Regions from separate parts of the Kitasatospora sp. NPDC059827 genome, predicted to be linked through region 2. Evidence: riboswitches for the same ligand, from Rfam matches in the RefSeq annotation. Region 2 holds a riboswitch; the other holds the start of a gene.
What was found. A riboswitch is a leader RNA that binds a small molecule or an ion and turns the genes downstream of it on or off. The one in region 2 is predicted to bind magnesium.

Region 1 (6,656 bases), on a different contig from region 2:
GGCCGCGAGCCCGGTGGCGATCCCGGCCGCGCCGAGCACCACCAGCCCGGCGAAGCCGCTGAGCGCGAGGGTGAGGGCGTCGCCCTTGGGCTGGTAGCCGCGTTCGACGTTCAGCTCGGCGTGGTGGTTCAGCCGGGCGGCGGCGGCCGCGGCCCGCTGCTGGGCCTTGCGGTCGGGCGGGGTGGCCGGGCGCCAGACCGCGCCCTGGGGCGCCGAGGCGAGGCCGAGCTTGGCCAGCGCACCGGTCGGCATCAGCCCCTGGGCGTAGCGGGCGGCGTCCGGGTTGTCGACCAGCACCGCGTCCACCGGGACTTCCTGGAGGTCGGGCTTGGGGACCTGCCCGGGCTGCAGCGGGGCGCCGCCGCCTCCGCGCAGCAGCAGCACGGCCTTGCCGTCGGCGCCGATCAGCGACCGGTCGAAGACCAGCAGCTTGCCGGCGGCCAGCGCCTGCTCGGCAGCCTGGTCGCGCACGTCGAACAGGTTGTGCAGCAGGGTGGCGTCCCCGGTGGCGATGTGCGGGAAGTCCGCGAGCCGGTGCATGTCCACCGGGCCCTTGAGGGTGACGTCGCTGGAGCAGTTGTCGCAGAACTTGTAGACGGCCTGGCCGAGTTCGGCGCGCGGGCCGAGTCCGGTGAGCTGCTTCTCCACCTCGGCCGGCAGCTGGGCGGTCTGCGGCCCGCTGCTGTGGCTGAGCAGCTGGACGGCGCCGTACGGGGCCTCCGGCCGGTAGTCGCGCCGGTTCTCGGCGTCGGTGCTGGTGCTGTACACCCCGATGGCGACGGCCCCGGCCACGGCGGCCATCACCGCGGCGACGGCCGGTGCGGTGCGGGAGCGGTTGCGGGCGGAGTCGCGCAGCGCCAGCCGGGGGCCGAGCGGCAGCCGCCCGGCGAACCGGCCGAACAGGGCGACCAGCAGGGGGGTGCAGGCGAGCAGTCCGAGTTCGGCGCAGACCGAGCCGAGCAGCACGGTGAGGGTGCGGGCGTCGTAGGTGCTGACCACGGGCGCGCCGCGCTGGACGGCACCCGCGCCGTACATCGCGATCGCGCCGCCGCCGAGGAGCAGCGCCACGCCGAGCACGGTGACCAGGCGGTTGGGCGCCCGGACGGTGTCCCGTCCGGTGAGGCCGGCGGTGACGCTGCGCCGGGCGGCCTGCCAGGCCGGCAGCGCGGCCGCGAGCAGGGCGGTGATCACGCCGATCCCGGCGATGGCGAGCAGGTCCACCGGGGGGAGGGCGAAGTGGCCGAAGCGGGCACCGCCGACCTCCTCGATCACCGACCGCAGTGCGGCGACCAGTCCGGTGCCGACGGTCACCCCGAGGACCGCCCCGGCCAGGCCGAGCACCAGGCCGCCGCCGAGCACCACCGCGCCGATGTGGGTGCGCCGGCCGCCCGCGGCGCCGAGCAGCGCGAGCTGGCGGCGGGAGCGGCGGGCGCCGACCGCGAAGGCGGGCCCGGCGAGCAGGGCGACCTCCAGCAGCCCCATGCCGGTGACGGTGGCGACCACGACCTTGGTGCTGTTGCCGCCGGCGGGGTCGCGGTAGACGGTGGAGTCCCGGTAGTAGGGGACGGCGCCGTACGGCGGCGGGTCGAGCGCGACGGCCCGCGCGGTGAGGGTGTAGCCGTGGGCGTTGAACGACTGGACCGTGGCCCAGTCGAGGGCGGCCCCGCCCGGGAGGTGCACCAGCCAGGAGCCGCGGTTGGTGCGGCCCTGCTCGGGGGCGGGCTGTCCGGGTTCCGCCGCGGCGGCCAGCTGGTCGAGCAACTCGCCCGGCCGGGCGATGAGTTCGACCCGCTTGAGGTCGTCCGGGTGCTCCACCAGGCCGGTGATGCGGAAGGTGGTCCGCTCCAGTCCCTGGACGGTGGTGTCGCTGCCGAGCCGGAGCCCGGAGTTGTCCAGGAAGGCCTGGGTGACGGCGAGTTCGTGCGGCGCGCCGGGCGCGCGGCCCTTGACCAGGTCGACCCGGCCGCGCCAGACCGGGTCGCCCAGGTCGGCCTCGGCGGTGAGGGTGCGGACCAGGCCCTCGGGCGAGCTCGCACCGGTCTCCGGTCCGGTCCGGACGGGGGTGAGCGCGCTGCCGGGCGGCAGCAGCGAGCCGACCAGGACGGTCGGGTCGGTGCTCGCGCCCTTGAGCTGCTCGGGCGTGGGCTGTTGGCCGGGCCGCGGCTGGACGGCGAACGCGCCGTCCTCGGCGACCGGGGCCTGTTCGACGGCCTGGCCCGGGTTGAGCGCGGTGACCAGCGCGTCCGCGCCGCCCACCACCCGCTCGACCCGTTCGGCGGGGGACAGCTGGCCGCTGCGGTGGACCACGTCGGCGCCGGTGACGCCGAGCACGGGCAGGGCGATCATGGCCACGATCAGGGCGCTGCGCCCCTTGGCCCGCAGGGCGTCGCGCCGGGCCATCCGCAGCGCGACCTTCCACGCTCCGAACCTCATCGGGCCACCTCGCCGAAGGAGTTGGCGGTGGAGTCGTCGACGGTGTGGGAGCGGTGGACGGCGGCCCGGTGGTTGCCGGAGCGGCGTCCGACGCTCTCCGAGGCGACCGAGCCGTCCCGCAGGTGGACCACCCGGTCGGCCCAACTGGCGTGCGAGGCCTCGTGGGTGACCATCATGGCGGCCGCCCCGGCGTCGCAGCGGGCGCGCAGTACGGCGAGCACGGCGTCGCCGGTGGCGGAGTCGAGCGCCCCCGTGGGTTCGTCGGCGAGGACGAGGCGGCGCTCGCCGATCAGGGCGCGGGCGATGGCGACGCGCTGCTGCTGGCCGCCGGACATGTCGTCGGGGAAGCGGTCGGCGAGCTCGCCGATGCCCAGTTCCTCCAGGGCGGCGAGGGCCTCCCGGCGGGCGGTGCGTCCGGAGACGCCGTCGAGCTCGCGCGGCAGGGCGATGTTCTCGGCGGCGGTGAGCGCCGGGATCAGGTTGTAGTCCTGGAAGACGTAGCCGACGGAGCGTCGCCGCAGGTCGGCGAGCTTGCCCCGGCCGAGGCCGCCGAGGGTGACGCCCTCGACCAGCACCTCGCCGCCGCTGGGCAGGTCCAGCCCGCCGGCCAGGGTGAGCAGGGTCGACTTGCCCGAGCCGGAGGGCCCCATCACGGCGACGAACTCGCCGGCGTGGACGGTCAGGTCGACCTCGCGCAGGGCGTGCACCTCGGCGGCGCCGCGGCCGTGCACCCGGGAGACTCCGGCCAGCTGCAGGACGGGCGCGGGTCGGCTCGGATCGATGTGGGACATGGTTCCCCCTCGTGAGCTGTTCAGCTGCATATGTCGGTGAACTATATATGCCGGTGGGGGATGAGCAAGTCATGGCGGATTTGGTCAAGGTTCTACAAAGCTGTCGAAGATCGGCCGAAAAGGTGACTCGGGGTCGCCGCGCCGGGTCTATGCTTTGGGAGGTTTGAAAAGGCACCTCGTTCGGTGAGGCGTCTTCACGGACACAGGCCACTGACCCGACGACGTCGAGAGACGCCCAGGTTCAGGACAGGTCTTCCCGAGTTAAGGGTTGACCCCAAGTGGCTTCCGGCCGATCCGGCTGGACACGCCGTGGAGTGCCAAAGCTCTGACGAGTTGGGGTGTACCGGTCCTCGAAGGCCGGTGTGCTCCTTGCCGTGTCGTGATGCGGCGCACAGACGGTGCGCCCCCGACCGGGAGGAGGCGAGAGACATGGACTGCGATAGTCCGGGCCACAGTAGCCCCTGCCCCCGCATGCTCTCGAACACCTCCGGCACGCGGTAACAACCTTCCCTGCGCGTTCACCCGAAGCTTCGTCCTGCGCTCAACCATGCCCGGACGCAAGCCGCTTGACGCGTCGTCAGCATCATCGTGCCCGCACGGCCGCCGCCGCTCAGCGTCGCCGTACGGCGTGGATGCCGTGCGCCCGCAGGGAGGTTCGCCGCTGCGTGCCCCCTGACGCCCCCTCAAGGTAGGGGGAGGGAGGCCCCGCCATGACCAACGTGATGCTGGACCCGAAGATTCCCACGGTCCCCACCGCTCCCGCCGCCGCTCCCGCCGCCGCTCCGGCCGCCAAGTCCGCCGTCCTGGACGACGCCCACGTCGGCGACATCAAGGGTGCGCTCGGCACCATCCGGCTCGACGACACCACCCCCCGCCACGGACTCTCCGCCCGGCTCAAGACCCTGCTGGCGATCGTCGGCCCCGGCCTGATCGTCATGGTCGGCGACAACGACGCCGGCGCCTTCTCCACCTACGGCCAGGCCGGCCAGAACTACGGCACCCAGCTGCTGTGGACGCTGCTCCTGCTCGTCCCGGTGCTGTACGTCAACCAGGAGATGGTGCTGCGCCTGGGCGCGGTCACCGGTGTCGGCCACGCCCGGCTGATCCTGGAGCGCTTCGGCAAGTTCTGGGGCGCGTTCAGCGTCATCGACCTCTTCCTGCTCAACGCCCTCACCCTGGTCACCGAGTTCATCGGCGTCACCATGGCGGCCGGGTACCTGGGCCTGCCCAAGGTCCTCTCGGTGGTGCTGGCGGCGGCGATCATCATCGCCTCGGCCTTCACCGGCTCCTTCCAGCGCTTCGAGCGGGTCGCCATCACGCTCTGCGTCGGCTCGCTGCTGCTGGTCCCGATCTACTTCATGGTCCACCCGAAGACCTCGCAGATGGCCCACGACTTCGTGACGCCGCAGATGCCCGGCGGCGCCGGCCAGCTCGCGGCCGTCATGATGGTCATCATCTCGATCGTCGGCACCACCGTCGCCCCCTGGCAGCTGTTCTTCCAGCAGTCGTACGTCATCGACAAGCGGATCACCCCGCGTTTCATGAAGTACGAGAAGGTCGACCTGTGGATCGGCATCGCGATCGTGATCATCGGCGCGGCCGCGCTGATCGGCCTCACGGCGGCGGCGTTCGCGGGCACCGACGGCTTCGGTCAGTTCTCCGACACGGCCGCCGTCGCCAAGGGCATCGAGGACAAGGCCGGCCACCTGGCGGGCGTGCTGTTCGCCATCGCCCTGCTGGACGCCTCGATCATCGGCGCCTTCGCCGTCTCGCTCTCCACCGCCTACGCCATCGGCGACGTGTTCGGCATCAAGCACTCGCTGCACCGCGGGGTCAAGGGCGCCAAGGGCTTCTACGCCGTGTACGCCGGACTGGTGGCCGTCGCCGCGACGATCACCCTGCTGTCCAACGGCTACACCCAGGGCCTGATCACCCAGTTCGTCCAGGTGCTGGCCGGGGTGCTGCTGCCCTCCGCCACCGTCTTCCTGCTGCTGCTCTGCAACGACAAGGCCGTGCTCGGCCCCTGGGCCAACGGGCCCCGGACCAACGCCTTCACCTCCACGGTGGTCGGCGTGCTGGTGATGCTCTCGCTGATCCTGACCGCCTCGGTGGTCTGGCCGGACATCAGCTCGGACGCGATCCTGTGGATCATGGGCGGCTGCGGCGTGATCGGGGTCCTGGTCGCGGGCTACTTCTTCACCGCCGGCCGCACCGGCACCAAGGAGGACCCTCCCCCAGCCTCCGGCCGGGGGTGCCCCCATGACCGCACCGGCCGGGAGGACTGGCGGATGCCCCCGCTGGAGACGCTGGGCCGTCCGGTGATGTCCACCGCCCGCAAGGTCGGCATGGGCGCCCTGCGCGCCTACCTGCTGATCGCGATGGTCATGGTCATCATCAAGGTCGTCCAGACCGCGCTCAACCACTGAGCCGCCGAGCGGAGCCCGTACGGACGGGTGGCGGGCAGCGGCTCGCCACCCGTCCGTTCCTTTGCCCGCGATCCCCCCGGCCCGCGTTCCCCGTGTTGCCCCGTTTCCCCGTGAATCCTCTGGAGGAGGTGCCGTCGTGCACACCCTGACCACCGTCGAGTTCCTGGTCCGGCTCGCCACCGGCGTCGCCTGCGGCGCGCTGATCGGCATCGAGCGCCAGTGGCGGGCCCGGATGGCCGGCCTGCGGACCAACGCCCTGGTCGCCGCCGGTGCCACCCTGTTCGTCCTGTACAGCGAGGCGGTCGGCGACACCGGCAGCCCCACCCGGGTCGCCTCCTACGTGGTCTCCGGCATCGGCTTCCTCGGCGGTGGCGTGATCCTGCGCGACGGGGCCGGCGTCCGTGGCCTCAACACCGCCGCCACGCTGTGGTGTTCGGCCGCGGTCGGGGTGCTGGCGGCCTCCGGCAAGCTGGAGCTGGCCGCGCTCGGCACCTTCGCGGTGCTCGCCGTCCACCTGGTGCTGCGCCCGGCCGGCCGACTGCTCGACCGGTCCCCGCAGTCCGGCAGCGACCCGGACTCCACCACCCGGGCCACCGTCCACGTGGAGTGCGACCGCAAGTCCGAGACCCACATCCGGGCCCTGCTGCTCCAGGCCCTGACCGCCTCCGGCCTGGCCCCGACCGGCCTGCGCGCCCGCCGCACCGAGCAGGGCGACGCCACCAGCCTGCGGGCCACCGTGGCGATCACGGGCCAGGTGGCCCCCGCGCTGGAGCAGGTCGTCAGCCGGCTCTCGCTGGAGCCGGGCGTCCGGGACCTGCACTGGCACCTGGACGACGAGTCGGACGAACCGGGCAGCCCCGCGCTCGCCTGAGCACATCTGAGCACGCCTGAGCACGCCTGAGCATGCCTGAGCACGCCGAGGGAGCCGAGGTAGTAGAACGGAGGGACCGTCACGCGTACCCTCCGGGAGGCCGTCCGATGCTGAAAGCCGACCCCGAGCACGGGC
Region 2 (6,656 bases):
CCTACGCGGTTTCGACGAACTCCAGCAGGTTGCCGACCGGGTCGGTGGTGTAGAAGCGGCGCCGGGGCGGGAGGCTGTCGTCCCAGACGACCTGGGCGCCGAGTCCGGCGAGGAGTTCGGCGAAGTCCTCGATCTCGCAGACCGCCATGCCGGGGTGGGCCTTGACGCTGGGGCGGAAGCGCTCCTCGATGCCGAGGTAGAGCCGGACCCGGCCGCCGTCGGCGGCGAACCAGCAGCCGCCGCGGCCGGTCAGCGGCTGGGGCTTGGGGATCTCGGCCATCTGCAGGACGTCGCCGTAGAAGGCGCGCAGCAGGGGCTCGCTGCCGGGCGGCGCGGAGAGCTGGACGTGGTCGAGGGCCGTGATCACTTCGGCTTCCTCTCGGAGGGGTCGGACGGGGTGGACGTGGCGTGCTGCCGGGCCGCGGTGACCAGCAGCCGGGCGGTCGGGGTGGGCAGGCCGAGGTGGTGGGCGATCCACTGGGGGTCGTGCCCGTGGGTGGCGAACACCCAGGCGGTGTACAGCCGGTTGAGGCCGGGGGCGTCGGGGCCGAGCAGGAGCGGGCGGACCTGCTCCATCGGGAAGCCCTCCAGCGAGCGGGCGCTGAACCACTGGGCGTCGTCCTCCGGAGCGGGCGGTACGGCCAGGCCCGCCCGCTGCCGGCTGTGGGCCAGCAGCAGGGCGAGCAGCAGCCCGACGGCCGAGCCGCCGATGAGCACGCCGGAGAGGAACAGGCGCAGCGGGGCGGGGGCGGCGCCGAGGGCGGCGACCTGGAGGGCCAGGAGGAGCACGGCGACGCAGAGCGCCGTACCTCGGCTCGTCCAGGGGAACAGGGCGGTCCGGGGCATGCGGTGTCCTCCTCCGGTGGTGTCGGTGCTGGCGGTGGTGCCACTGGCGCTGCGGCGGGGCCGGCCTCAGGCGGCGCGGACCAGCCGGGGGTCGTACTTGTAGCCGATCTGCCGGACGGTGGCGATCGCCTCCCGGTGGCCGGGGCCGAGCTTGCGGCGGATCCGGGCGATGTGGGTGGCGATGGTGCGGGTGTCGCCGGTGTCCGGCCGGCCCCAGACGGACTCCATCAGCTGGCGGCGGGAGTGCACCCGCAGCGGGTTGCCGACCAGGTGGGCGAGCAGTTCGAACTCCAGGTACGGCATGTCGAGTTGCTGGCCGTCGACGGTGACGGTGCGCTGCTCCGGGTCGACCACCAGGCCGGCCGAGTCGAGGACGGGCCGCGGGCCGGGGACGGGCCGGGCGGCGGGGACGGGCCGCAGGACGGGGGCGGCGGTGTGGTCCGAGAAGATGGCGTCGAGCCTGCGGTAGCGCACGGCCATGGCGGATGCTCCTTCGGCTGGTGGGGTCGGTCGGGTCAGTGGCCGGGGTGCCAGGAGGCTTCCAGTCGGGCCGTCCCGTCCGGGCCGGTGACGGAGTGCCAGCTGGCCCGCATCCGGGTGGGCCGGTCGTTCGGGAGTCCCGGGGTCGGGCTCGGGGCCGGGGCGCCGACGGCGCGCAGCACGGTGTTGTCGAGCGGGCTGGCGGCCAGCCGTCGGCCCACCGCGGCGAGGGCGGCGCGCAGTCGGCCGCGATCGGTGGACGGGAGGGCGGGCTGGAAAGCGGCAACGATGGACATGGCTGGTCACCTCCGTGACAGGACAGGCAAGATCTGAACAAGTGCGCTGGTGCGCAGGGGAGTTGATGATTCAGGCAGCGGCGGGCGCGGGCGCGGGCGTGGTCGCGGCGGCGGCCCGGTGGCGGGCGGCGGCGAGGGCGATCCGGTGCGCGGCGGCCGGCGGGAGGTCCGCGAAGCGGGCGAGCCAGTCCGGGCGGTGGCCCTGGCGGGCCAGCAGGTAGGCCAGGTGGACACGCGGCTCGTACGCGGAGGCCGGGGTGTTGCGGGTGCCCGAGCGGGGGCAGCTGCCGGGGTCGTCGAGGCGGTAGGCGCGCTCGACGCCGTCGTGCAGGGCGAGTCGGACGCTGGGGCAGTGGTGGAAGAGGTGGTGGAAGGGGGTGGTGGTGCGCATGGCCGTACTGCCTTCCTTCCCCCGGGTGCGGGGTGGTCGAGGGTTCCGGGGCGGGGCCGGGGGCGGCGGGCCGTCGTGTGCGGCGCCGCCCTCGGCGTCCGGGTCAGTGGTTCAGTGCGGTCTGCACGATCTTGACGATCACCATCACCATCGCGACCAGCAGGTAGACGCGCAGGGCGCCCATGCCGAGCTTGCGGGTGGTGGACATCACCGGCTTCTCCAAGGTCTCCAGCGGGGGCATCCGCCAGTTCTCCCGGCCGGTGCGGTCGATCGGGTCCTCCTTGGTGCCGCGGCGGCCGGAGAGGAAGGAGTACCCGGCGACCAGGACGCCCGCCACCCCGCAGCCGGCCATGATCCGCAGGATCGCGTCCGAGCTGATGTCCGGCCAGACGACGGCCGCGGTGAGGATCAGCGACAGGGTGACCAGCACGCCGACCACGGCGGCGGTGAAGGCGTTGGTCTTGGGACCGTTCACCCAGGGGCCGAGCACGGCCTTGTCGTTGCAGAGCAGCAGCAGGAAGACGGTGGCGGAGGGCAGCAGCACCCCGGCCAGCACCTGGACGAACTGGGTGATCAGGCCCTGGGTGTAGCCGTTGGACAGCAGGGTGATCGTCGCGGCGACGGCCACCAGTCCGGCGTACACGGCGTAGAAGCCCTTGGCGCCCTTGACCCCGCGGTGCAGCGAGTGCTTGATGCCGAAGACGTCGCCGATGGCGTAGGCGGTGGAGAGCGAGACGGCGAAGGCGCCGATGATCGAGGCGTCCAGCAGGGCGATGGCGAACAGCACGCCCGCCAGGTGGCCGGCCTTGTCCTCGATGCCCTTGGCGACGGCCCCGGCGTCGGAGAACTGGCCGAAGCCGTCGGTGCCCGCGAAGGCGGCGGCGGTGAAGCCCATCATGGCGGCGGCGCCGATGATCACGATCGCGATGCCGATCCAGAGATCGGCCTTCTCGTACCTCATGAAGCGCGGGGTGATCCGCTTGTCGATGACGTACGACTGCTGGAAGAACAGCTGCCAGGGGGCGACGGTGGTGCCGACGATCGAGATGATCACCAGCATGACCGCGGCCAACTCGCCCGCGCCGCCCGGCATCTGCGGCACCACGAAGTCGTGGGCCATCTGCGAGGTCTTCGGGTGGACCATGAAGTAGATCGGCACCAGCAGCAGCGAGCCTATGCACAGGGTCACCGCGACCCGCTCGAAGCGCTGGAAGGAGCCGGTGAAGGCCGAGGCGATGATGATCGCCGCCGCCAGCACCACCGAGGCGACCTTGGGCAGGCCCAGGTAGCCGGCCGCGAGCGTCACGCCGATGAACTCGGTGACCAGGGTGAGGGCGTTGAGCAGGAAGAGGTCGATGACGCTGAACGCGCCCCAGAACTTGCCGAAGCGCTCCAGGATCAGCCGGGCGTGGCCGACACCGGTGACCGCGCCCAGGCGCAGCACCATCTCCTGGTTGACGTACAGCACGGGCACCAGCATCAGCAGCGTCCACAGCAGCTGGGTGCCGTAGTTCTGGCCGGCCTGGCCGTAGGTGGAGAAGGCGCCGGCGTCGTTGTCGCCGACCATCACGATCAGGCCGGGGCCGACGATCGCCAGCAGGGTCTTGAGTCTTGCCGACAGACCCTGGCGCGGTGCGTCGTCATCGAGCTTGATGGTGCCGAGCGCACCCTTGATGTCGCCGACGTGGGCGTCGTCCAGGACGGCCGAACGCGGCTTCTGCGGCTTGGAGTTGAGTGTGGCGTTGGTGGTCATGACGTTCCTCCCGTGGACCCCGGGACAGGCGGGGTGATGGGGGCGCGCAGCAGTAATTCCCCCTGCGTGCGGGCACGGCGCACCGGCCCGCGGCGGGGCGTGCCGGGGTGGGCACGGCGGAGCCGCGTGCGTGCTGGTGAACGGTGCGACGACGTCGCCGCCATGACGTGACGGTGTGTCAGTTATACGCGCAGGGAAGGTTGTTACCGCGTGCCGGAGGTGTACGAGGACAGGCGGGGGCAGGGGCTACTGTGGCCCGGACTACTGCAATCCATGTCTCTCGCCTCCTCCCGGTCGACGCACCCCGTGGTGCGTTTCATCGACGCGGCAAGGAGTTCACCGGCGCGCGGAACGTCCACCGGTTCACCCCAACTCGTCAGAGCTTTGGCACTCCACGGCGTGTCCGGCCCGTTCGGGGCGGAAGCCACTTCGGATCAACCCTTAGGTCGGGAAGATCTGTCCTAACCCTGGGCGTCTCTCGACGTCGTCGGATCAGTGGCCTGTGTCCGTGAAGAAGCCTCACCGAACGAGGTGCCTTCTTCAAACCTCCAGAAGCATAGACCGGCGGGGGCGCGATACTTGCGCACTTGGTAGAACCTTTACCTTTCGCGAGGCGTGACGTCCGTCCGGGTGACGCGGGTTTGAGCGCCACGTGACGACGGAACGACTTCCCGCCGGATCCGTACCCGCACACGCAGCTGAGGGGTGGCATGGCGACCGCAGGCTCCCAGACCGCAGGACCTCCGGGGGCTCCCCGGCGGGCGAGGGCGCTGGCGCTCGCCCGGCGCCCGAAGCTCTGGCTCTTCCCCGGCGTCCTGTGCGCCCTGGTGGCCGCGCTGCTCTCGCTGCTCTACCTGGGCGGCATCGTCAACCCGACCGGGCACCTGCACCGGCTGCCGATCGCCCTGGTGAACGCCGACCAGGCCCCGCCCCCGCCCGGCCAGCCGGTCAACCTCGGCACCCAGCTGACCCGCGCCGTGGTGGCCGGGACCCCGGACGACACCGTCCGCTGGCGCCAGACCGACGACGCGGGCGCCCGCGACCTGCTCGCCGCCGGCAAGGTCTACGGCGTGCTGCTCGTCCCCGCCGACTTCACCGCCACCGTCACCGCGCTCGCCACCGGCGGGGCCACTCACCGGCCCACCCTCACCGTCCTCACCAACCCCGGCCTGGGCAGCCTCGGCTCCTCGATCGCCGCCCAGATCGCCCAGAACGCCGCCCACCAGGCCTCGGTCGCGGCCGGACAGCGGCTGCTGGCCGCCGTACCGGCCCAGGGCGGCCCGGGCGCCCAGGGGCCGGACACCGGCGCCACCGCCCGGCTGCTGCTCGCCGACCCGTTCGCCGTCGCCACCCAGGTCGGCCACCCGATCGGCAGCCACAGCGGCCTCGGCCTGAGCGCCTTCTACTTCACCCTGCTCGCCGTGCTGACCGGCTTCATCGGCGGCAACATCATCCACAACGGCGTCGACACCGCGCTCGGCTACAGCGACAGCGAGATCGGCCCCTGGCACACCCGCCGCCCGACCGTCCCGATCAGCCGCACCCAGACCCTGCTGCTCAAGATGCTGATGACCGCCGGGATCATGCTGGTCACCACCTCCCTGGTGCTGCTCTGCACGGCCGGGATCCTCGGCATGGACGCCCCGCACCAGGCCCTGCTGTGGGTGTTCGCCTACTGCGCCAGCCTCGCCGTCGGCCTCGGCGTGCAGGCGATCAACGCCGCGTTCGGCGGGATCGGGCAGCTGGTGTCCATGTTCGTGTTCATCGCGCTCGCCCTGCCGTCCTCCGGGGCGACCGTCCCGCTCCAGGCGGTGCCCGGCTTCTACCGCTTCCTGGCCGTCTTCGAGCCGATGCGGCAGCTGAGCGACGGCATCCGGGCGATCCTCTTCTTCGACGCCCGCTCGGACGCCGGGCTGGCCCGCGGCTGGGTCATGATCGCCATCGGGGTGGCGCTGGCCCTGGCCTTCGGCTTCGGGATGACCCGCTACTACGACCGCAAGGGCCTGCACCGCTGGACGCCCCAGCCCTCGGAGTAGCCGCTCCTAGGCCTTGGTGACGGTCACCTTGAGGTGCTTCATGATCGGCTGGTCGCTCTGGGTGCTGTGGTCGCCGATCGCGCACAGCACGTTCAGCTCCGGCATGTACCCGGCCGCGCAGCCGCGCGGGATGTCGTACGGGACGGCCAGGTAGCCGTGCACCGAGCGGGTGGAGCCGTCCCGGGCGGTGCTGGTGATGTCCACCGGGTCGAACTCGGCGATGCCGCGCTCGCGCATGTCGTCCCGGTTGAGGAAGACCAGGGTGCGCAGGTTCTTCACGCCCCGGTAGCGGTCGTCGTCCGAGTAGATGGTGGTGTTCCACTGGTCGTGCGAGCGCATTGTGCCGAGCGCCAGGGTGCCGGGCGCGGGGACGACGTCGGGCAGCGCGGCGGCGGAGAACTCGGCCTTGCCGGAGGGGGTGAGGAAGACCAGTTCGCGGGCGGGCTGCTTGATCCGGAAGCCCAGCGGCAGCCGCACCCGGCGGTTGAAGTCCTCGAAGCCGTCCAGGACTTCGGCCATGGTGTCGCGGATCCGGTCGTAGTCCTCGATGTACCACTCCCACGGGGTGGGGCTGTCCGGCAGGGCCGCGCGGGCCATCCCGGCGACGATCGCGGGCTCGGAGAGCAGGTGCGGTGAGGCCGGGCGCTTCATGCCGGCCGACAGGTGCACCATGCTCATCGAGTCCTCGACCGAGGTGGACTGCACCCCGGCGCGCTGGTGGTCCTTCTCGGTCCGGCCGAGGCAGGGCAGGATCAGCGCCCGGCGGCCGTGCACCAGGTGGCTGCGGTTCAGCTTGGTGCTCACCTGGACGGTCAACTCGCAGGTGCGCAGGGCCTGGTAGGTGTAGGGGGAGT

Region 1: it holds a riboswitch for magnesium, as region 2 does, so the genes downstream of both, ACFV8H_RS19420 (NRAMP family divalent metal transporter) here and ACFV8H_RS05300 (NRAMP family divalent metal transporter) in region 2, are expected to answer to the same signal.

Annotation. Positions count from the first base shown of each region.
Region 1 is NZ_JBHWIV010000028.1:30,760-37,415, forward strand. Features, by position in the region: gene ACFV8H_RS19410 (FtsX-like permease family protein) at 1-2,433, opposite strand, end outside; gene ACFV8H_RS19415 (ABC transporter ATP-binding protein) at 2,430-3,224, opposite strand; M-box (ykoK) riboswitch at 3,393-3,569, shown strand; gene ACFV8H_RS19420 (NRAMP family divalent metal transporter) at 3,935-5,650, shown strand; gene ACFV8H_RS19425 (MgtC/SapB family protein) at 5,787-6,521, shown strand; gene ACFV8H_RS19430 (YoaK family protein) at 6,629-6,656, shown strand, end outside.
Region 2 is NZ_JBHWIV010000005.1:148,041-154,696, forward strand. Features, by position in the region: gene ACFV8H_RS05275 (glyoxalase) at 2-367, opposite strand; gene ACFV8H_RS05280 (hypothetical protein) at 364-846, opposite strand; gene ACFV8H_RS05285 (winged helix-turn-helix domain-containing protein) at 913-1,326, opposite strand; gene ACFV8H_RS05290 (hypothetical protein) at 1,362-1,622, opposite strand; gene ACFV8H_RS05295 (hypothetical protein) at 1,693-2,013, opposite strand; gene ACFV8H_RS05300 (NRAMP family divalent metal transporter) at 2,117-3,766, opposite strand; M-box (ykoK) riboswitch at 4,127-4,304, opposite strand; gene ACFV8H_RS05305 (YhgE/Pip domain-containing protein) at 4,477-5,802, shown strand; gene ACFV8H_RS05310 (FdhF/YdeP family oxidoreductase) at 5,809-6,656, opposite strand, start outside.